Regions from separate parts of the Bacillus altaicus genome, predicted to be linked through region 1. Evidence: riboswitches for the same ligand, from Rfam matches in the RefSeq annotation. Region 1 holds a riboswitch; each other region holds the start of a gene.
The links. A riboswitch is a leader RNA that binds a small molecule or an ion and turns the genes downstream of it on or off. The one in region 1 is predicted to bind S-adenosylmethionine.
Positions count from the first base shown of each region.

Region 1 (6,119 bases):
TTAACTCTTCATCTAAATGAGACAATGCATAATCACTTAATACAATATTTGTTGCACCAAACGTATTCGTTTCAATAATATCTGCACCAGCTTCAATGTAGACTTTATGAATATTTAAAATCACATCCGGTCTTGTTTTTACTAAATATTCATTACAACCTTCGTATTCTTCTCCTCCAAAATCTTCCGCTGTTAAGTCTTCTTGCTGGATCATCGTTCCCATTGCACCATCTAATATTAAAATTTCATGTTGTAATCTCTCTTCTATTCGTTTCATCAATTAATACCCTCTTTCACTTCTTGCTTTTCTCTCACATATTTCACGAGATGTTCTGTAATTTCATATTTTAAAAACGGCGTAATAAGATAAATACCGTTAAAATATTTCATTGCCGCATCAATCAACTCTTGTGAAATACGAATTCCTTCCTCGATAGCAGCCTCTTTCGTTTCATGTCCATCCATTCTTTGTCTTATCTCTTCAGGGAGCGTAATACCCGGTACTTCAAAATGAAGAAAATCTGCATTCCGCTTACTTACTAACGGCATAATTCCAATAAAGATGGGTTGTTCCAAATGCTTTGTCGCTTCATATACTTCTTTAATTAAAGCTACATCATAAATTGGCTGAGTTAAGAAATATTCTGCTCCAGCATCAATTTTTCGTTCCATTCGCTTTACCGCTGCTTTTAAATGCCTTACATGAGGATTGAATGCCCCTCCGACAGAAAATCTTGTTGCCGGACCAATTGATTTCCCTAAAATAGAGCGACCGTCGTTCATCTCTTTAATCATTTTAATTAGCTCTATAGATGACAAATCATATACAGAAGTTGCACCTGGAAAATCACCAACGCGCGCTGGATCACCAGTTAAAGCTAGCACTTCCTCCATACCTAATGCTGATAATCCAAGCAAGTGAGACTGTAGTCCAATGACGTTATGGTCTCTACACGTTAAGTGCGTCAATACTGGAATATCATGCTTCGTTAATAATGCACCCATAGCCATATTCGAAACGCGAGGAGATGCTAATGAATTATCTGCTAGGGTAATAGCATCCGCTCCAGCCCTTTTCAGTGCTCTTGCCCCTTCAAAAAATCGCTGCGTGTCTAACGTTTTCGGTGGATCTAATTCCACTACAACTGTCGTTTGTTTCTTTGCCTTTTCTGCGAGAGTGACATGAGCTCTCGAACGCTTCTCCTGTGTATGGACCACTTTAGGCCTTTGAATCGTCTCCTTTGCTATTACAGGTGCAACATTTGCGATAGCACGTTTCATTCCTTCAATATGTTCCGGGGTAGTACCACAACAACCACCTAATAAACGAATACCTTGTTCAATAAAGTTTGGTGTCATCTCTTCAAAATACGCTGGACTTCCCTCATATACGTAACGCCCTTCCACATAATTCGGGAGACCTGCATTCGGATATGCTGATAAATAGCCATTTTGAGGAATCGATATCATCTTGAAAGCTTCCGTCATATGAAGTGGCCCTAGTTGACAGTTCAATCCAACAACATTGGCACCGTAATCCAAAAGCTGTTTTAATACTTCATTGACATCATTCCCATTTTGAGTCGTACCTGCCTCATGTAACGCTAACTGAGCAACAATCGGAATATTCGTTTGTTTACGCAATACTTTAACGGCATGCAATAATTCAAATTCATCATAAAAAGTTTCTAATAGTAATCCATCAACCTGTTCTTCTAGTAAAGCACCTGCCTGCTCAAGTAACATAAATTCTCGCTCTATATCAGTCGTTGTAACAGCACCAATATGTTTCATACCTCCAATTGTCCCTAAAATTGCATTCCGCTCTGTTACTGATGCTTTCGCAATATTCACTGCCGCTTTATTAATTTGGACAACTTGATTTTCTAGACCATACATGCGGAGTTTCGCTTCATTCGCACCATACGTATTCGTTTGAATAACATCCGCTCCAGCAGCTACATATTGTTTATGGATCGATATAATTAAGTCCGGATCAGACAAATTCAATTCTTCAAAACTACTTTGTAAACCATGTGAATGTAATAACGTTCCAACCGCACCATCACCTATTACAATTCCTTTTGATAATAAATCTAGTAATTTCACGAATCTCCCTCATTTCTATCAATATAAAAACCCCCTCTTCACTTTGAAGAGGGGGACATAATTGTTCCTCCTCTTATTATGCAAAACACACGTTTTGCAGGTTTTAGCACCGTTTCAAACATTTAGTTTGAAGGTTGCTGGGTTTCACAGGGCCTTTCCCTCCACCGCTCTCAATAAGAGTTTGTCTTTATTATTTTATTTATGTAGCTAAAAGGAAATACGTTCCCCTTTTAACAATGTTTGTTAATTTTTTATAAATTTAGCATGCACTAAAATAAAAGTCAATGACACTTGCGGAAAAATAAAAATTATTTAAAATAAAGTTGCAATTCAATTATCTTTTGTTGTAAAGTTAAAAACATAATAAAAATTTCATACGCACATTCTTATCTAGAGAGGTAGAGGGACTGGCCCTATGACGCCTCAGCAACCATTAACATTCATTCGTTAATAAGGTGCTAATTCCAGCAAATTGTTAAAGATTTGACAGATGAGAAGAAGACTCTATTCAATCCGAAAGCCTTCTTCTTAGAAGGCTTTTTTTATTTTCACTTAGTCGTTCACTTTAAAAAGGGGGAATTTTCACATGTCAACAATCGAAACAAAACTAGCACAAATCGGGAACCGTAGCGAAGCTACAACAGGAACTGTTAATCCACCTGTTTATTTCTCAACTGCTTATCGTCACGAAGGAATTGGTAAATCTACTGGCTTTGACTATTCAAGAACTGGAAATCCGACTCGCGGTCTTTTAGAACAGGCAATTGCAGACTTAGAAAGCGGTGAACAAGGGTATGCCTGTAGTTCAGGAATGGCGGCTGTTCTCCTTGTCCTTTCACTATTCCGTTCCGGAGATGAGCTTATCGTATCCGAAGACTTATACGGAGGAACATATCGTCTATTTTCCGAACATGAAGACAAGTGGAATATTCGATGTAGATACGTAGATACACAATCTATTAAACAAATTGAGCAAGCAATCACATCTCAAACGAAGGCTATTTTCATAGAAACACCGACTAATCCATTAATGCAAGTAACTGATATCGTAAGTGTAGCAAGTGTAGCGAAAAGGCACGGACTACTTCTTATTGTAGATAACACGTTCTATACACCTTATATACAGCAACCATTAACAGAAGGTGCAAACATCGTCCTTCATAGCGCAACTAAATATTTAGGCGGACATAACGATGTACTAAGCGGACTTGTCGTTGCGAAAGGGAAATCTCTTTGCGAGGAGCTTGCTCATTATCATAATGCCTCTGGTGCTGTCTTAAGCCCGTTTGATTCATGGCTATTAATTCGAGGGATGAAAACTTTAGCACTCCGCATGAAACAGCATGAAGAAAATGCTCATGCAATTGTTGCTTATTTAAATGATGAAGATGGTGTGACAGATGTATTTTATCCAGGAAGAGGTGGTATGATTTCATTTCGCCTTCAAGATGAAACTTGGATTAATCCTTTCTTACAATCTTTATCCTTAATTACATTTGCTGAAAGTCTTGGCGGCGTCGAAAGTTTAATGACTTATCCAGCAACGCAAACTCATGCCGATATTCCAGAAGATATTCGAACAGCACGCGGTGTGTGTAATCGTCTTCTCCGTTTTTCAGTCGGCATCGAAAATAGCAATGATTTAATTCAAGACTTAAAGCAAGCAATTAAACTTGTAAAAGAAGGTGTAAAAATATGAGCTATTCCATAGATACGCTTTTACTGCATAATCAATACAAGCATGACTCACACACAGGAGCTGTTAACGTTCCCATCTATAACACATCAACATTTCATCAGTTCGATGTAGATGCTTTCGGAAAGTATGACTATAGTAGATCTGGAAATCCAACACGTGAAGCTCTTGAAGATATCATTGCTTTATTAGAAGGCGGGACAAAAGGATTTGCCTTTGCATCAGGCATTGCAGCCATTTCTACTGCATTTCTCCTTCTTTCACAAGGTGACCATGTTCTTATTTCAGAAGATGTATATGGAGGCACTTATCGAATTGTTACTGAAGTTCTCTCCCGTTATGGTGTTTCACATACATTTGTTGATATGACCAATGTGGAAGAAGTAAAAGAAAACATTAAACCAAATACGAAGCTCTTTTATGTAGAAACACCTTCTAACCCACTTTTAAAAGTGACAGATATTCGTGCTGTTTCTAATCTTGCAAAATCTATTGATGCTCTTACTTTTGTTGATAATACATTTTTGACACCACTATTTCAAAAGCCACTTGACCTTGGCGCCGATGTTGTTCTTCATAGTGCAACAAAATTTATTGCTGGTCATAGTGATGTCACCGCCGGATTAGCTGTCGTAAAAGATGAAGAGCTTGCTCAAAAGCTCGGCTTTCTACAAAACGCTTTTGGTGCTATTTTAGGACCGCAAGATTGTTCTCTCGTGCTTCGCGGCATTAAAACACTGCATGTACGTCTCGAACATTCAGCTGCAGGTGCCAACAAAATCGCACATTTTTTACAAGAGCACTCTAAAGTTCAAAATGTCTATTACCCTGGATTACAATCACATCTTGGTTATAGTATTCAACAAAATCAAGCAACATCGGCTGGGGCTGTTTTATCTTTCACCTTACAATCCGAAGATGCACTGCGCCAATTCTTATCAAAAGTTAAACTGCCCGTTTTTGCGGTTAGTCTAGGAGCTGTTGAATCTATTCTTTCATATCCAGCAAAAATGTCACATGCAGCCTTATCACAGGAAGCACGTGATGAAAGAGGTATTTCCAATTCATTACTCCGTTTATCGGTTGGTCTTGAAAATGTTAACGATTTAATATCCGATTTCGAAAATGCTCTTTCTTATGTAGAAGAACCTGTAAATGCATAGAGAGAAAAGAAGATATGAAATTAAGTTTTCATATCTTCTTTTTATGCTGTCTAGCATATTCATTTTAATGTTTTTTCTTTTTGTATCCTTCATTAAAAAATAAAAATATATCATCTATTTCCAAGTAATGGATTAATTGATATATTAAGAAATAAAAAAGGGGTAAAAATAATGGATACTTGTGCAGATATTTTAATCGTTATCGATTTACAAAATGGGGTATGTTATAGCGGAGAGCATTTATTTGATTTACAAAACTTGCTTACAAAAGTAAATAAAAGAATTTCTTCATACAGAAAATCAAATAAACCAATCATTTTTGTTCAACATTGTGATGATGATTTAGTACCCGAAAAAGAACTTTGGGCTATTCATACCGATCTAGATGTTCAAGAACAAGATTTTTTTGTAAGAAAAACACATGCAAATTCATTTTATAAAACAAACTTAAAAGAAATTTTAGATCAATTATCTGTACATCGTATTGAATTTTGCGGTGCCCAAACAGAGTACTGCATGGATACTACGATTAAATTTGCTCATGGATTGGGATACGAAAACTTCATGGTACAAAAAGCAACCTCTACTTTGAATAATTCATTTATGTCTGCACAAGAGACGATTGATTTTTATGAAAATATATGGAACCACAGATTCTTAAAGTTGATAAAAAATGAACTCTAGAATAAATGACTAATGACTTGCTCATTCGAAGATTTATCAGTTACATCCAAACATTTCATTATCATCATAAAGAAGCTGATCATAATCAGCTTCTTTTCTTTTAACCTGTTATATATTCTATATATAACATTATGATTCCTTTGTCATATTATTTTAAAAATTTCGTATATTCATTTGAAAGAATAAGAAAATCATGATAAAATTGTGTTACGAATATATCTATATCTTCCAATTTTTAAAACGCATCAAAATTTTCACCTAAAAATGTCATTTTACAAAACTGTGCTAATTTATCTATTTTATTTACATCAGGGTCTCTTTTCTTACAATTTCTTTACTTTAGGACTTTTTTTCTGCAACAACTGTTTTCTTTTCTTTAATTTTTTGGTATGTATAGTATGGTATAACAGCTCACACGGAGGTGGAAAAGAACATGTTAGAAACCTTTCAAAAAGAAATAGAACTAT
Region 1 covers NZ_CM143394.1:1,460,495-1,466,613, reverse strand. Annotated here, with positions in the region: gene metH (methionine synthase) at 1-277, opposite strand, end outside; gene ACE38F_RS07670 (bifunctional homocysteine S-methyltransferase/methylenetetrahydrofolate reductase) at 277-2,109, opposite strand; SAM riboswitch class I at 2,180-2,289, opposite strand; SAM riboswitch class I at 2,493-2,606, shown strand; gene metI (cystathionine gamma-synthase/O-acetylhomoserine thiolyase) at 2,696-3,808, shown strand; gene metC (cystathionine beta-lyase) at 3,805-4,968, shown strand; gene ACE38F_RS07655 (cysteine hydrolase family protein) at 5,140-5,652, shown strand; gene ACE38F_RS07650 (ArsR/SmtB family transcription factor) at 6,086-6,119, shown strand, end outside.

Region 2 (6,119 bases), 1.5 Mb from region 1:
CAGGTAAACCATGGAATGAGGCAGATGCTGATACAGCAGAAGCAATCGATTTTATGGAATATTATGCTCGTCAAATGTTGAAATTAAAAGACGGTATGCCAGTAGAAAGCCGTCCAATTGAATATAATCGTTACTCTTACATTCCATTAGGAGTAGGTGTTATCATTTCTCCTTGGAACTTCCCATTCGCAATTATGGCAGGTATGACAACAGCTGCTGTAGTTTCTGGTAACACAGTATTACTAAAACCAGCTAGTACAACTCCTGTAGTAGCAGCGAAATTTATGGAAGTATTAGAAGAAGCTGGTTTACCAGCTGGCGTAGTAAACTTCGTTCCAGGTAATGGTTCTGAAGTTGGTGACTACTTAGTAGATCACCCTCGTACACGTTTCGTTAGCTTCACTGGATCTCGCGATGTAGGTATTCGTATTTATGAGCGTGCAGCGAAAGTAAACCCAGGCCAAATTTGGCTAAAACGTGTTATCGCTGAAATGGGCGGTAAAGATACAATCGTTGTTGATAAAGAAGCAGATCTTGAATTCGCAGCTAAATCTATCGTTGCATCAGCATTCGGATTCTCAGGACAAAAATGTTCTGCATGTTCTCGTGCAGTAATCCATGAAGATGTATACGATCATGTATTAAATCGTGCTGTGGAATTAACAAAAGAATTAACAGTAGGTAACCCAGATGCAAAAGACATCAACATGGGACCTGTTAATGACCAAGCTGCATTCGATAAAGTAATGAGCTATGTTGCAATTGGTAAAGAAGAAGGTAAAATCGTATCAGGTGGCGAAGGAGACGATTCTACAGGCTGGTTCATCCAACCAACAATCGTTGCTGACGTTGCAGAAGATGCTCGTTTAATGAAAGAAGAAATCTTCGGACCAGTAGTAGCATTCTGTAAAGCAAAAGACTTTGATCATGCACTTGCAATTGCAAATAATACAGAATACGGTTTAACAGGAGCAGTTCTTTCTAACAACCGTGACCATATTGAAAAAGCACGTGAAGACTTCCACGTTGGTAACTTATACTTCAACCGTGGATGTACTGGTGCAATCGTAGGTTACCAACCATTCGGTGGCTTTAACATGTCTGGTACAGACTCTAAAGCTGGTGGCCCTGACTACTTAGCACTTCATATGCAAGCAAAAACTACTTCTGAAACTTTATAAGAAATAGTAAAAGAGATCTTCACAGTTTGTGAAGATCTCTTTTTTTGAGAAATTCTCTATATATAGAAGCTAGTTAATTTAAATCGAGAAATAGTTACCAAATATTACTATGTATTCTTTAGAATTAGTTAAACCCTATTAATATCGGGATAAACATGAAAATAGAAACAAAACAGCGAGAAAAATTGACTTATTAGTCATATTTTTTAGTATTCATTTTGAGGATTTCCTGTATAATACAATTTGAAAGAAAATCTATGGTTTGACAAGAGAACACTCCTTTCGGTTTTGCTAACTGAAAGGGGTGTTTTTTTAGGTCGCTAAAAACTCTTCTGTACTCATTATATTTGCGTATACTCCATTTAAACTCGCCAAAATTGTATTATGAATATAAACAGCTGGTATAGTAGCATTCTTAAATGAAAGATCTTTTGTAGCACAAGCATCGTGTATTACGGTACAGTGAAGGCCAAAATCAAAAGCAGCCCTTACCGTAGCATCAATACACATATGGGTCATCATCCCGCAGATTACGACGTGCTCAATTCCTGAACGTTGTAATCGTTCTAGAAGATCAGTTTCTCGGAAGCTATTTGGATAATGTTTAAGGATAACGGATTCCTCTCTAAGTGGACGGACATTTTCGTGAATATGGACACCTTCTGTATTGGGTAGGAAAAAAGTAGCACTATCCTTTATAGCTACATGTTGGATATGAAAAATAGGTTCGTTTCTAATTCTAAAATGTTGTAGTAGCTGATCAGCATATTCACTTGCTTCTACGGGATTACGTAATTCCATCTTGCCATTTGGAAAATAATCATTTTGAATATCGACGAGCAAAAGGGCTGTTTTCATATATTTATCTTCCTCCGAATTCATATTGAAATACTGTTATTCAATTAGTAGAGAAGATTCTCCTCTTTAAAAGTATGAGTGAGGAGGATGTTACATAACTATAAAAATTACTATTGTATTGTGATTTTTTTATTTGAAAATTTTAATAGAGGAATAATTAATATTTTTCTAAAAAATATATTGACTCTTATTATTCTGAGTTCTATAATGAGAATTAATTAAACGACAATTAAATCGATACACTCTTATCCAGAGAGGTGGAGGGACTGGCCCTACGATACCTCAGCAACGGGTTTTTTAATACCGTGCTAACTCCAGCAAGCTTAAAGTAGGCTTGGAAGATGAGAAGATGTGAACGAGTACATATAAGTGCTCTCCTTCTTATCTTTTACAAGTGATAAGAAGGAGAGCACTTTTTATTTTACCTCGAAAGCTCTACTTCAAGTTTTACAGCATATAGGAGGGAAGAAAATGATTTCTTTTAACAATGTAAGTAAAGTATATGAATCAGGTGGGCAATCTGTTCATGCGGTGGAGGATGTAACGCTGTCAGTTGAAAAGGGCGAAATTTTTGGCATTATCGGATTTAGTGGTGCTGGAAAGAGTACGTTATTACGTTTAGTAAATATGTTAGAACGACCAACTGCAGGAACAATTTCAATAGACGATAAAGATATTACATCATTATCGGCGAAAGAGTTACGGAAACTAAGACAAAGAATTGGGATGATTTTTCAAAGCTTTAATCTATTTAATTCAAGAACAGTGTTTGGGAACATTGCTTATCCATTAAGGTTAGCGAAATTGCCGAAGAATGAGATAAAAGAAAGAGTGAATGAACTACTAAAGTTTGTTGGTTTAGAAGATAAAGCGAACTATTATCCAGAACAGTTATCAGGTGGACAAAAGCAGCGCGTTGGGATTGCAAGAGCACTTGCGACATCACCGGATATTCTCATATGTGATGAGGCAACATCAGCTTTAGATCCGGAAACAACAACAGAAATTTTAAATTTATTAAAGAAAGTAAATAGAGAGTACAATTTAACGATTCTACTTATTACACATGAAATGCACGTTGTGAAAGAAATTTGTCACCGTGTAGCTGTTATGGAAAAAGGAAAAGTAATTGAAGAAGGAAAACTGTTTGACGTTTTCACACAACCAAAAACAAAGACAACTCAAAATTTTGTACGCTCTGTTATTAATGATCACTTACCAGAAAGTGTTCTAGCGAAAATTCAAAACGGAGGTCAGATTTATCGCCTGACTTTTACTGGGGAAGAGACAGGGCAGCCTGTACTATCATATATTGCGAAAAACTATAACGTCGATGTAAATGTTCTTTACGGAAATATTATTGAACTCCAAAATGTGCTATTTGGAAATCTTCTTGTAGAACTACAAGGTGAACAGAAAGAAATTCAAAAAGCATTACAACATCTAAGACTGCAAGTGCAGCTGAAGGAGGTAGAAGCTCATGCGAGTTGATTGGAGTATATTTTGGCCTCGCATATTAGATGCGACGGGGGATACCCTCTTAATGGTAATTGTAACCCTTATATTCGCTACAATTCTTGGTATACCTCTAGGTTTGCTTTTATATGTAACGAGAAAAGGAAACTTTTTAGAAAATAAATGGGTCTTTTCTATTCTTAATATCATAATTAATACAATTCGTCCGGTTCCATTCATTATCTTTTTAGTAGCTTTAAGCCCACTAACAAGAAGTGTTATTGGAACAACGATTGGAACAGCGGCAGCAATCTTCCCAATGACGTTAGTTGCATCAATTGGTATTGCTAGAATGGTTGAAACAAATCTTGTTTCTGTTCCGAAAGGGGTAATTGAAGCAGCGCAAGCAATGGGTGCTTCACCAATTAGAATTGTTTTTGAAATCCTCGTGCCAGAAGCGTTAGCACCATTAATCTTAGGTGTAACGTTTATGACAGTTGGTTTAATTGAATTTTCAGCAGTTGCTGGGCTTGTCGGTGGTGGCGGTCTTGGTGACTTAGCGATGACATATGGTTATCAACGTTTTGATACGTCAGTGATGTTCGTAACGGTTGTTTTACTTATCATTCTCGTACAGATAGCTCAAAATTTAGGGAACTACTTTGCGAAAGTCTTTTTACGCAGATCATAAAAGGAAGAGGGGAAAAGAAAATGAAGAAAATTTTAGCATTTGCATTATCAGCGATCGTAGGAATTACAGCCTTAAGCGGCTGCTCAGGTGGAGACACAGGTGCAGGAGCTAAAGAGAAAGTAGTTCGCATTGGTGTAACTGGAACGGATGGAAACGCTTGGGAAATTGTAAAGGAAAAAGCTGAAAAAGAAGGGATTAAAGTTAAACTGATTGAGTTCTCTGATTATACAACGCCAAATAAAGCGTTAGCTGATGGAGATATTGAACTAAACTCATTCCAGCACATTGCTTTCTTAGAGCAATTTAAAAAGGAGCATAGATTAGATATTACAGCTGTTGGTACAACACAAATTGCACCGATGGGCTTATACTCTGAAAAATATAAGAAAGCAAATGAAATCCCAGATGGTTCAGAAATTGCTATTCCAAATGATCCAACGAACCAAGCACGTGCATTAAAACTTCTTGATGCAGCTGGATTATTAAAGCTTAAGAAAGATTTTGGTCTATTTGGGGATCCAAGCGGCATTGCTGAAAATCCGAAGAAGCTAAAGATTACACCGGTTATCGCACAGCAAACACCTCGTGTGTTAAAAGATGTAGCGGCTTCAGTTATTAATAACGGTGTTGCTGGTCAAGCTGGATTAGACCCAGCGAAGGATCCAATTTTCTTAGAAGATCCAAATAATGAAAATGCAAAGGCCTATATTAATATTTTCGCAGCTCGTACGAAAGATAAAAAGGATCCAACACTGAAAAAAGTAATTGAACTATATCATTCAAAAGAAGTAACAGATGCAATTAAGAAAGAAACAAATGATGGTTCCATTTCAGTAGATCTTTCACTTGATGAGCTTGAAAAAATCGTAAAATAATTATTGAGTTTAACGACTAACAGTAGGAACCCCTCCGCTGTTAGCTCGTTAAACATATAATCTACTTAACAAACAAAACCCTAATTCTGTACCTTCCAATTTTGTATAACATAGAATCCAATGTTTGTTAAGTAGAGTGATGGACCAGGAGTTTTCCTGGTCTTTTTTTATGGTTATTCAATCATGATACTTTTTAAATTATCTTCGTGATGCTCTTGTTCTTTCGGATAAGCAGCTAGCTCCTCTTGTAAAATATTTAGTGCTTGCTTAGCTGATTGCTGAATCGGATTCGGTAACTCTTCTAATATAAGCATACCGAATTTTATTTTTGTACGAATTACCTTTCTTAGTAGTTCATCATGCATGTACTACACCTCCAAACCGAATATTTAGTACATCATCTTCAAACTTAGCTCCTTGAATAGAAAGGTGCGTTAATGTTTTTGGCAAGGTGATATTTCGCTTCGCAGAACCGGCTCGAATAATAAGTTCATCACCTTTTTGATTTAATGAAAGTTCACTTTTGTTTGAGAAGGGAATGGACAGAACGAAAATATACTCATCGCCATCTTTTTTTACATATTGTGTGCGACCGTTAAATTTCACTTCCGTAGGAGAAGAGTCAGATTTAAATAAAGCGTCTCCTACACGTTCTAACATAGACAAACCAACAACTTCTTGTTCAAACATCGGAGCTTCGTAAATAGGAAGTGGCTGAAAACTATCTTGAATTAATGTTTTATATTTCTTTTGTGTATCTTTCCATGCCTGAAAATAAGGATCGGTGACAGTGTTAGGGATGATGCGGTTAATCATAATGGCATCAACGTTATAATCGTATAAGTTTAAATACGTAAAGCTGCGCTGAGCTTCTTTAATGACCATTTTTTCAGGATTTACAACAACGCGAATGCTGGTTACCTCTCGGTTTGATAAAATATCTCTCATTTCTCCAAGCTGTTCAAGTGTATTTGTTAATTCGTCCATAATATCATCGGTTGGAAGGGGGACACCAAGGAGTGGTTGAGCTACAGGACGAACGACTTTTAAAATTTTTCT
Region 2 covers NZ_CM143394.1:5,086,594-5,092,712, reverse strand. Annotated here, with positions in the region: gene pruA (L-glutamate gamma-semialdehyde dehydrogenase) at 1-1,181, shown strand, start outside; gene ACE38F_RS26190 (cysteine hydrolase family protein) at 1,494-2,039, opposite strand; SAM riboswitch class I at 2,282-2,387, shown strand; gene ACE38F_RS26185 (methionine ABC transporter ATP-binding protein) at 2,511-3,530, shown strand; gene ACE38F_RS26180 (methionine ABC transporter permease) at 3,520-4,185, shown strand; gene ACE38F_RS26175 (MetQ/NlpA family ABC transporter substrate-binding protein) at 4,206-5,060, shown strand; gene ACE38F_RS26170 (DUF3926 domain-containing protein) at 5,234-5,425, opposite strand; gene ACE38F_RS26165 (ArsA family ATPase) at 5,418-6,119, opposite strand, start outside.
Region 2: another riboswitch for S-adenosylmethionine. It lies ahead of ACE38F_RS26185 (methionine ABC transporter ATP-binding protein); the one in region 1 lies ahead of ACE38F_RS07670 (bifunctional homocysteine S-methyltransferase/methylenetetrahydrofolate reductase).

Region 3 (6,119 bases), 2.6 Mb from region 1:
CAATTAAAGCCAAAATACCGGCCGCGATAAACGCTAGAAATTGTTTCATCTTGTGCTTGCCTCCCTTCGATTTGATACTCTTATCTTAACTATTTTTTCATTTTTTCATAACGAGCTTAAGAACTGTTTTCGACTCAGACTTAAGACCGAGTTGAATTCAGCCTTTTGCAAAACGAACATGTATGCGATGCGTATAGATACAGAAAAATTCTTATTCAATAACGGATGAGAATCTCAACTTGCGCGTCCAAAAAATTAGCAATACATACAAACGTTTATTAAATTACATTAAACATATTATTAAGAAAATTATGTTAAAATGATTCGGAAGGCTACATTTAAATTAAAGGGGATATATCATGAATTTACACATTACGAAAGAAATCAATACCGCCGCTAAAAACTATATAAACAATCAGCTTTATGAATATAATTTAAAGCACTTTCCATCTGATTTAAGAGACAGATACTTAGAGATTCATTTATTTCTTAAAGATGAAAATGGTAAAATATGCGGGGGAATATTAGGTGAAGTCTGTTGGAATTGGTTAGAGATTCACTCTTTTATCATCGATGAAGATATACGTGCATTAGGGTATGGAACTAAACTGTTATTAGAAGTAGAAAAAATCGCTTTAGAAAGAAGTTGTGATTTTATAAAAGTTGACACTTTAAGCTTTCAAGCATTAGATTTCTATAAAAAATACGGTTATAAAGAGTATGGTATCCTCGATAACGTAGGAAGAGATTATAAACACTACTATTTGAAAAAGGATTTATAAATAATAAAAAACGCTCAGAGAATGTTCTCCGAGCGTTTTCAACTGCTAATAATAAATGTCTCTTTATGTTATGCTGTTTTATGATACTCTTTTTTTTCCGCCACTTTAGAAAACCTCGGGAAACCAATTAATATAGAAATGATTCCACATACTCCAACTAAAATCGGATAAAACGCATATGGTAACAGCTCAATTGGAGATAATGCGGCGAACCCTGCCGCTGTTAACATTTGTGCACCGTACGGAATTAATCCTTGTATACAGCAAGAGAATAAATCTAGTACACTCGCTGATTTTCGTGGATCAATTTCATATTCATCTGCAATATTTTTCGCAAGCGGACCTGTGAAAATGATAGATATTGTATTATTTGCTGTACACATATTCGTCATACTCACTAAGCCAGCAATACCGAACTCTGCTCCTTTTTTCGAACGAATATTACGCGTTAAAAGATTCATTAAATATTGAATACCACCATTATATTGGATCAGTTCGACCATACCACCGATTAAAATGGCAAGTAATACTAACTCCATCATACCGCCCATTCCAGTCGTTACACTTTTAAAGAAACTCTCCAACGTGTAACTTCCATCTATAAGACCGATAGCGCCAGATAATATAGTTCCACCAGTTAACACAATAAGTACATTCCAGCCAAGTAGCGCGGTAATAAGTACTCCTGCATACGGTAAAATCTTTATCCAGTCAAAACTATGGGCTTTAACTTGTGTATCACTTCCTAAAGTAATTATTACTAATAGTACAATTGTAATAATAGCGGCTGGTAATACAATTAAAAAGTTCGTTTTAAACTTATCTTTCATTTCTGTTCCTTGTGAACGAACAGCAGCAATTGTTGTATCTGAAATAAATGATAAATTATCACCAAACATCGCTCCGCCCACAACAGTAGCCATCGCAAGTGCAATTGAGATATCAGTTTGCCCACTAATACCTACAGCAATTGGTGCTAGTGCTGCAATTGTTCCCATTGAAGTTCCCATCGCTAATGAAATAAATGCCCCTATAACAAAAATTCCAGCAACGATAAATCCTGGTGGCAAAATAGATAACGCTAAATTAACAGTTGAATCAACTCCGCCCATTCCTTTTGCTGTTTCAGAAAACGCCCCTGCAAGTACAAAAATTAATACCATAATCATAATATCCGGATTTCCTGCACCTTTAGCAAATCGTTCTACTTTCACATTAAAGCTTTCTTTACGATTCATCACTAAAGCAATTCCTACAGCAATTGAAATTGCTACAAGTATCGGCAATTTATAGAAATCACCTGTAATAATTCCAGAACCAATAAATAGCGCCAAAAATATTCCAAGTGGTAATAACGCTAAACCATTTCCTCTCGTTTCTTTCAAAGTATCATCTCTCCCTAGTTTTCAACCTTTTCTAATGAATAACAAAAGACCTCTTCCGATGAGAAGAGGTCTTATACATCTATAAGAAACACTCTTCTCATCTTTCAAGCACATGCTTGCTGGATTCGGCACAGCACTCTGAAATCGAGTCCGCTGCCGAGGCATCGTAGGGCCAGTCCCTCCGCCTCTCTTTATAAGAAGGTTTCATATTTATTTTTTAATAATAATTTCTTTCCTAACTTTACTCGCTTACAAAACAAAAGTCAATTATTTTTTGTATAGATTTTTTTGGTAATTATACAAAAATATGAATAAACCAATCATTTTAACTTTTCGATTTCTTTATCCAATATTGAGATCCAATAAAATTTTCTATTTTTTATAGTCGCTATAATCCATTTTGTTGTATTCCATGCTAACTCATATTCTTCCTTTGTAACATCACCAATTTTATAAGCATCCTCTAACTCCTCTTCATCCAATACATAAATCTCACCGTTTGGTAACAATACTACATCTAAATATAAATCATCAAAATAAGGTAAACCACGCTCGTCTATTTTATATTCTTTCGTCACGTCGATATAATATTGTACTAATTGTTTTTGATTGTCTAACATAGCTGTAATTGCAAAGTTTTTCCCGTTTATAAAATATTGCATCCATGTATACCCATCACCTGCAATACAAAGCTCTTTACTATTGTATTCTTTATAACTAGGCTCTCTCACCTTTTTTATATCCAATATTCCTAACATACCTGCTTCAGCTTGTTTTACTGTGTATGTCTTCTCTATTAATCGCTTCCACGTAGAACCATCACCGTACTTACGTTTCATAACTTTCTCTCCTCTTCTACATACAGAAAAGCTCTCACATAATATGTGAGAGCTTTTCAAATCATAATTAAGCCGCTTGACCCTTTTCAGATATCTCTTTTAAATAGGCTTGTCCTTTTTCAGCGTCATATTGACCTTCCCACTTAGACATAACTACAGCCGCTAAAGAGTTACCTACAACGTTAACTGCCGTACGAGCCATATCTAGAATACGGTCAATACCTGCAATAAACGCTAAACCTTCAGCTGGAATACCTACTGTACCAAGTGTTGCTAATAATACAACGAATGATACGCCCGGTACGCCCGCGATACCTTTTGATGTAACCATTAATACAAGTAATAATGTAATTTGTTGTGTAATGGATAATTCAATACCGTACATTTGAGCTAAGAAAATTGCCGCAATTGCTTGATATAAAGTTGATCCATCTAAGTTAAATGAATAACCTGTCGGAATAACGAAAGACGTAATTGCTTTCGGACAACCGAATTTCTCCATTTTCTCCATAATTTTCGGTAAAACTGTTTCTGAACTTGCTGTAGAGTACGCTAAGATCAGCTCGTCTTTTAAAATTTTAAAGAATTGGAAAATGTTAATACCGAATATTTTCGCTGTAAGTCCTAATACAACTACAACGAAGAAGATCATTGCTCCGTATACTACAATGAGTAATTTCCCTAAGGGAATTAAAGAAGCTAATCCGAATGTAGAAACTGTAACACCAATTAATGCGAATACACCAAATGGTGCAAACTTCATAACTTGGTTTGTTACATAAAACATTGCATCTGCTACACCTTGGAAAAATTGTAGCACTGGTTTACCACGCTCACCAATTGCTGCTATACCTAAACCAAATAATACTGAGAAGAAGATAATAGCAAGCATATCACCTTCAGCTAATGATTTCATAATGTTCGTCGGAACAATATTTACAAACGTATCCGCGAACGAATGACTTTGTACTTGCTCTGTCGTAGCTGTATATTTTGAAATATCTGTTTTCGTCAATTTATCCATATCAACGCCTTTTCCAGGTTGGAAAATGTTCGCTATTAATAGACCAACAACAATCGCAATCGTTGTAATAATTTCAAAGTAAAGAATTGTTTTTCCGCCTAGTCGGCCTAACTTCTTAACATCGCCAACACCAGCAACCCCAACAACAATACTCGCTACAACAATCGGTACAACGATCATTTTAATTAATCGGATGAAAATATCACCAATTGGTTGTAAGTACTTCACCACTTCCTGATTTCCAAAGAAAATCGCCCCAACTGCAATACCAAGCGCAAGTCCTATTAAAATTTGCCATGCAAGTCCTATTCTTTTCATACTTGTGGTAACCCCCTCTTCGATGTGTCACTCTATCTCTCATTCTATCTCTATAAAACATGAAATTAAGAGTATTACATATTATTCGACAATTCACTACATTTTGTCCCTGTTAAAAATCATAAATCAAAATTTTAAATCTGACAACAAAATAAGTTTGCCCGAACGCAAATAATTTTCTTGACAAAAATAAACCTCATGTCAGAAAACCTCACATGAAATCGATTCCTCACTAGTGATTTATAGGTTTTTAAAGTAATGTTTCATCATGGAAAACTCCATCATTTTCCATGATTTTTTTCTAAAAAAATCAAAATTGATACCTTTTTCTATAAATTCAAGAATTTTAACTTTATGACAAACACTACGAAAAGATGCTAAATTCCGACAAAACTTAGCAAATTTATAAAGTTTTCTTTACATTATGATTACAACGATAGACACCCTTCTTCTTCTTATGATATATACATTCATAGGGAAAGGAGCAAGACAACAATGAAAAAGAAATTTGCAGCATTTAGTGTTTTAGCAGCTGGAACGATTTTCGTTTCCCCATTACTTTCACCCGTATACGCTGAAACGAATGAAAATAAATTATCTAATATTCAATCCGAATTAGAAGGCAAACAAAATGACTTACAAAATAAATCAGCTGAGAAAGAACAAATAGAAAAAGAAATCCAGGAATTACAAAAGAAAATCGACGAATTAACTACTTCTATTAATAAAAACGAAGCTGAATTAAAAGATACAAAAAAAGAAATTAGCAACACACAGCAAGTTATTACTGAAAAAAAGAAACATATAGAGCAATTACAAACGAACATAGATACACGGCAGGAAGTTATTAAACAACGACTACAATCTATGCAAGAAAAGCCTCGTACGAGTATCATTACAGAAGTAATAACAAGTTCTGCAAATATTGCCGATCTTGTTGATAATATGTATTCTGTAAGTTTAATTTTAAATAACGATACAGATATTGTAAAAAAGCAAACAAGTGATCAAGATGCTGTGACGACCGAAAAAGAGGCTGTTGAGAAAAAAGAGCAACAACTGAAAGAATCCGAACAGAAATTAGTACACAAACAACAAGAGTTACAAAATAACCAACAACAGCAACAAACTTTTATTAACGATCTACATACGAAAGTAGCAAAAGTAGATTCTGAGATTGAAGGATTAGAAGAGTCAAAAGGCATTTTAGAAAACCAGCGTCAAGCTGTTCAAAAAGCAATTGAAGAAGAAAAACGTGCAGAAGAAGCGCGTAAAGTTGAAGAGGCACGCAAGGCTGAGGAAGCAAAAAAACAAGCCGCCGCTTCTGCTAAAGAAAGCACACAATCCGCACCAACACCGCAAGATACGAACAAAGGTGGATTTATTAAACCAGCAGCCGGATCGAAAACTTCAGGATTTGGTACACGTTCTTTAGATAACCATAAAGGAATCGATATTGCCGCTTCAGGGACAGTACCAATCGTAGCTGCTGCAGATGGCGTTGTTATCCGTTCAGAATTATCATCTAGTTACGGAAACGTTGTATACTTATCTCACCGTATAAACGGAAAAACATATACAACTGTATATGCACATATGAGTAGCCGTTCTGTATCTAATGGACAAACTGTAAAACAAGGTGATCAACTTGGATTTATGGGGAATACTGGACAATCTTTCGGTCAACATTTACACTTCGAACTTCACCTTGGAGAATGGAATGTCGGTAAGACAAACGCTGTCGATCCATCTCCTTATATTGGATTATAAA
Region 3 covers NZ_CM143394.1:4,015,990-4,022,108, forward strand. Annotated here, with positions in the region: gene ACE38F_RS20730 (lmo0954 family membrane protein) at 1-49, opposite strand, end outside; gene ACE38F_RS20735 (GNAT family N-acetyltransferase) at 360-782, shown strand; gene ACE38F_RS20740 (Na+/H+ antiporter NhaC family protein) at 851-2,167, opposite strand; SAM riboswitch class I at 2,262-2,367, opposite strand; gene ACE38F_RS20745 (ribonuclease FAU-1 family protein) at 2,488-3,006, opposite strand; gene gltP (glutamate/aspartate:proton symporter GltP) at 3,074-4,348, opposite strand; gene ACE38F_RS20755 (murein hydrolase activator EnvC family protein) at 4,844-6,118, shown strand.
Region 3: another riboswitch for S-adenosylmethionine. It lies ahead of ACE38F_RS20740 (Na+/H+ antiporter NhaC family protein); the one in region 1 lies ahead of ACE38F_RS07670 (bifunctional homocysteine S-methyltransferase/methylenetetrahydrofolate reductase).

Region 4 (6,119 bases), 1.4 Mb from region 1:
CTGGGAACGATTGCAATCCTATTAATCGTAGTTGGTGTTGTATTCACATCACTAGATGATAAAGAAAATGCACAGCCACCAGGACAATTGAAAAAGGGACTTCTTACTTTAATTGTTTCTACTTTCGGTTATCTTGTATATGTAATTATTATTCGTTGGTATAACATCGATGGTTGGTCTGCTATTTTACCACAGGCAGTTGGTATGTTTGTTGGTGCGGTTGTACTGACATCTAAACATAAACCATTTAACAAATATGCAATTCGTAATGCTTTATCTGGTTTACTATGGGGAACAGGAAACTTATTCTTACTTCTTTCATTACCACGTGTTGGAGTAGCAACAAGCTTCCCATTATCTCAAACTGGAATCGTTATCTCAACATTCGGTGCGATTGTCTTCTTAGGTGAAAAGAAAACAAAACGTCAATTGATCTTTATTGCACTAGGTAGTGTTTTAATTATCGGCGGCGCTGTATTGCTTGGTATGACGAAAGCATAAACTTATAATTTATCAATCCCTGAAGCATAAATGCTTCAGGGATTTTTAATTATAACTATTTTTCAAGTATAATAATCTTCATACTCCTTTTTATCCAATTGTATTCCCTCCACTATAAGCCGTTTCTTTTTACAAAATTCTCTTAAAAATGGTATCGTTTTTTATAACATATTCTCATCAGAAAGGAATAAAGGATATGCCTAATAAACATCGAATTTTATTTATTGGTGCCGGTCGTATGGCAGAAGCCATATTTGCTGGACTACTTACAACAAGTAAAGAATACATCGAAGAAATTATTGTTTCCAACCGAAGCAACAGAGAAAAACTAACGCAATTACAAACTCAATATGATCTATCGATTACAACTGATTGGAAGCAGCATATTAAATCTGTAGATACAATCGTTTTAGCAATGCCGCCTGTCGCACATGAACAGCTATTAGCGGATCTATCCCCTCTTCTAACTAATCAATTTGTCGTGACAGTTGCTGCCGGAATCGGACCATCTTATCTAGAAGAAAGGCTTCCCCAAGGGACACCTGTTGCTTGGATTATGCCAAATACAGCTGCTGAAATCGGAAAGTCTATCTCCTTATATACGACGGGACATTCTGTAGATGAAACACATCAAGAAACGTTACAACTTCTTTTAAAGGGTATCGGTACCTCACAGTTTTGTACCGAAGAAGAAGTTCACCAACTTACCGCAGTTACTGGTAGTGCACCTGCTTTTCTCTATCACTTTGCTGAAGGTTTAATTGAAGCAACGAAAAGCTATGGTATTGATGAGGAAACAGCAAAACACCTTGTCATTCAAATGATTGCTGGCTCTGCCGCTATGCTTCAGCAAAATCAGGATCCAGCTATGCTCCGCGAACAAGTAACAACACCAGGAGGTTCAACGGCTGAAGGCTTAAAAGTTCTATATGAAAATAATTTTTCAGAAGTCATTCAACAAGCAGTGGAAGCAACCAATAAAAAAGCTAGGGGGAATTAATATGACTTTAACAAGTTTAAACGACTATACAACATTACATAACGGCGTAAAAATGCCTTGGTTCGGCTTAGGTGTTTTTAAAGTAGAAGATGGTACAGAAGTAATTGATTCTGTAAAAGCAGCTATAAAAAATGGATACCGTAGTATCGATACTGCTGCGATATATAAAAACGAAGAAGGCGTTGGACAGGCAATTCAAGAATCTGGTATTCCTCGTAAAGAGTTGTTCATCACTTCAAAAGTGTGGAATAGTGATCAAGGTTACGAGTCAACATTGCAAGCATTTGAAACTACATTAGAAAAATTAGGTCTAGAATATTTAGATCTATACTTAGTACATTGGCCTGTAAAAGGAAAATACAATGAATCATGGAAAGCTTTAGAGCAGCTTTATAAAGATGGTCGTGTTCGTGCTATCGGTGTGAGTAATTTCCACATTCACCACTTACAAGACGTATTTGAAATTGCTGAAATCAAGCCAATGGTCAACCAAGTGGAATACCACCCTCGCTTAGCACAAGAAGAATTACATGCTTTCTGTAAAGAACATAACATCCAGCTTGAGGCTTGGTCACCATTAATGCAAGGGCAGCTACTGGATAATCCAACACTACAAGAAATTGCTGCAAAACATAATAAATCAACTGCACAAGTTATTTTACGTTGGGATCTGCAAAATGAAGTTGTAACAATCCCTAAGTCTATTAAAGAACACCGCATTATTGAAAATGCGAACATCTTCGACTTTGAATTAAGCTCGGAGGATATGAAAGCAATTCAAGCTTTAAATGAAAATCATCGCGTTGGTCCAGATCCAGATAACTTTAACTTCTAGTAGGGAAACCACTGCCATATGCAGTGGTTTTTTTATTTTAAATAAAACTGAAAATTTAAACTATATTCCATTTGATTGACACTTCATTATCTAAGGTGTAAGATTTTGAATTATCAAAGAAACGCAAAAATTAATAAAATTCATTTACTCATTGTATCAAGAGAGGTGGAGGGACTGGCCCTTTGAAACCTCGGCAACAGGTTCATTTTGAATACTGTGCCACTTCCTGCAAGCTTTATGCTTGAAAGATAGAATGAGGGACTTCGTTTATATACGGGTGCATAACTTGTACGTAAAAATCCCTCTTTCTCAATACGAAAAGAGGGATTTTTGTTTTTCATTCCCTCATCATCATCCAATCTTATTAACTATTTAGGAGGAAAATCAAATGAAAAAGAAGTTTGTACCCGGTATTGCATCAGTTGTAGGAGTAAGTATTTTATTAGCTGGTTGCGGTAGTTATAAAAACGAAGCAAGCGGAGCAAATGCAAAAGATGAGGCACCTAGTAAGCAAGTTTTAAACTTATCTTCACCTACTGAGATTCGAACAATGGATACGGCTCGTGCTACAGATACTGATTCTGGTCAAGTAATGAGAAACGTATTTGAAGGTTTATACAATCTTGGCGAAGGTAATAAACCTGTTCCTGGCGCTGCAAAATCTCATGAAGTGAGTGGCGATAAAACGAAATACACATTCCATTTACGAGATTCAAAATGGTCGAACGGCACACCTGTAACAGCGAAAGATTTTGTCTTCGCTTGGCAAAGAGCTGTTGATCCAGCAACAGCCTCTGAATATGCTTTTTTATTCTTTGATATTAAAAACGCTAAAAAAATTAATAGTAAAGAGCTTCCAGCCGATCAACTTGGTGTAAAAGCAGTTGATGACCATACGTTTGAAGTAGAATTAGAGCGTCCTGTTCCGTATTTTATTAGCTTAACGGCGTTCCCAACATTTCTACCAATCAACGAGGAATTCTTTAAAGCACAAGGTGATAAGTACGCTTTAGAAGATAATAAAATCTTATACAACGGAGCTTTCACACTAAACGATTGGAAGCATGAACAAAGCTTTAAATTTAAGAAAAACCCTACCTATTGGGATAAAGATAATGTCAAACTCGAAGAAATCAATTTCAACGTTGTAAAAGAGAAATCAACGGAAGTAAATTTATTTGAATCAAAACAATTAGACCGTATAAAATTAACGTCTGATTTCGTTGATAAGTATAAAAAAGATGGGAACTTTAAAGAACGTCCAAATGTAGGCGTACAATTTTTACGTATGAACCAACAAAACAAAGTACTTCAAAATGTCTCTGCACGCCAAGCGATTGCTCAGACAATTGACCGAAAATCCTTTGTAAATACGTTATTAAACGATGGCTCTACACCAGCTAATAGTCTCGTTCCAAAAAACTTTGCAAAAGGACCTGACGGAACAGACTTCCGTACTGCAAACGGCGATTTAACAAAAATCGATACAAAATCTGCACAAGAATTATGGAAAAAGGCAAAACAAGAACTTGGATCTGAAAAAATCACATTAGAATTATTAACCAGTGATGGTGACCTTGAAAAGAAAACTGGTGAATTCTTAAAAGGACAACTAGAAAAAAATTTAGACGGCTTAACAGTAAATATAAAACCTCAACCGCGTAAGCAGCAAGTTTCACTCTTATTAAAAGGTGACTACGAAATTGGAATTGACGGTTGGAGTCCTGACTTTGCTGATCCAATTACATTCCTTGAACTATTTACGACGAATAACCCTTACAACTTAGATCATTACTCTAATAAAGAGTTTAATGACACAATTGAAAAAGTTAAAACTACCTTGGCTGGTGATGAAAAAGCTCGCTGGGAAGCGTTACTAGCATCAGAAAAAATATTATTTAAGGACTCTGTTATCGCTCCTCTTTACCAAAAAGGAGAATCTTATTTAGAGCGTTCTTATGTAAAAGGAATTGTGCAAGTTGACTTTGCAGGCCAGTTAAACTTCAAGTGGGCAAAAATCGAAAAATAAATTGTAACTTTGATCAACGTTATTCCACCATACTAATTATTTTTTCATAAAATACATTAAAAGTAGATTCCTTAATACACGGGAATCTACTTTTTCAATATATTATTTCAAGAAATTAACATTCTGTTTTTATTATTGACATATAGTTCTTTCCAGTGTTAATATTCTAAATAATCAAAGAAACGAAATATTTCACCACCAAAATGTAATGTCTACTAAGTTGAAACATATAACGATAGATTATAGTTCGACATGTATATACATATAGAACACCTGATTACCTACATACACATATTTATAATAGGTTTTCTCTTCTTCTATAGCTACACTTTAAGACATGGACATTATGACGTTACGAACAACACATTTAGGGAGGAAAGAACAATGAAGAAAAAAGTTGTACCTGTTGTTGCATCAGTTTTAGGGGCGAGTCTACTACTAACTGCTTGCGGGGGAAATAAAGAAAATGCAGGCGGAGCGAAAGCAAACGATAAAGCACCTAATAAACAAGCAATTAACTTATCATTTGCTTCAGAAATTCCAACAATGGATGTTGCAAAAGCAACGGACGGGGAATCTATGAACGTAATGCGAAATGTTTTTGAAGGTTTATATGCAATGGGGGAAGATAATACACCGATTCCTGGTGTTGCTGAATCGGTTGACATTAGTCCAAATAAAACAAAATACACATTCCATCTTCGTGATTCAAAATGGTCAAACGGTACTTCTGTTACAGCAAAAGATTTTGTTTTCGCTTGGCAACGTGCCGTAAATCCTGAAACAGCTGCTGAATATGCATTCTTATTCTTTGATATAAAAAATGCGAAACAAATAAACCAAAAAGAAGCAGCGATCGATCAATTAGGTGTTAAAGCTCTTGATGATAAAACTGTAGAAGTACAACTGGACCGCCCTGTTCCCTACTTCTTAAGCTTAACAACATTTTCAACATTCTTACCAATTAATGAAGAGTATTTAAAATCTCAAGGTGATAAATACGGTTTAGAAACGAATCATTTAATTTACAACGGGGCTTTCACGTTAGATAACTGGAAACATGAACAAAGCTTCCAATTGAAGAAGAACCCTAACTATTGGGATGCTAAAACTGTAAAACTAGAAGAAATCAACTTCAATGTCGTTAAAGATAAGTCTACAGAAGTTAACTTATATGATTCAGGACAAATTGATCGTGTTGCTTTAACTGCGGAGTTTGTTGATAAATATAAAAACGATGCAAACTTTAAGGAACGCGCTGAAGTCGGTATTCAATTCTTACGACTAAATCAAAAAAATGCAGTATTAAAAAATCAACATGCACGCCTCGCTATTAACGGAGCAATGAATAAAAAAGCGTACGTAGAAACAATTTTAAATAACGGTGCAATCTCGGCAGAAGGAATGGTTCCTGCAAAATTCGCAAAAAGTCCGGACGGTAATGACTTCCGTAAAGAAAACGGAAACCTAGTTAAAGATGATGTGAAAACAGCAAAAGAAAACTGGAAAAAGGCGAAACAAGAACTTGGTACTGACAAAGTAACAATTGAACTATTAACAAGTGATAATGCTTTAGCTAAAAAGACTGGTGAATATTTAAAAGGTGAATTAGAAAAGAATCTAGATGGATTAACAGTGGATTTAAAACCTCAACCACGTAAACAACAGTTAAAACTACTATTAAGTGGTGATTACGAAATCGGAATCGATGGCTGGGGCCCTGACTTCGCGGATCCTATTACATTCTTAGATCT
Region 4 covers NZ_CM143394.1:107,852-113,970, forward strand. Annotated here, with positions in the region: gene ACE38F_RS00550 (GRP family sugar transporter) at 1-501, shown strand, start outside; gene proC (pyrroline-5-carboxylate reductase) at 698-1,501, shown strand; gene ACE38F_RS00560 (aldo/keto reductase) at 1,503-2,336, shown strand; SAM riboswitch class I at 2,487-2,591, shown strand; gene ACE38F_RS00565 (peptide ABC transporter substrate-binding protein) at 2,725-4,365, shown strand; gene ACE38F_RS00570 (peptide ABC transporter substrate-binding protein) at 4,750-6,119, shown strand, end outside.
Region 4: another riboswitch for S-adenosylmethionine. It lies ahead of ACE38F_RS00565 (peptide ABC transporter substrate-binding protein); the one in region 1 lies ahead of ACE38F_RS07670 (bifunctional homocysteine S-methyltransferase/methylenetetrahydrofolate reductase).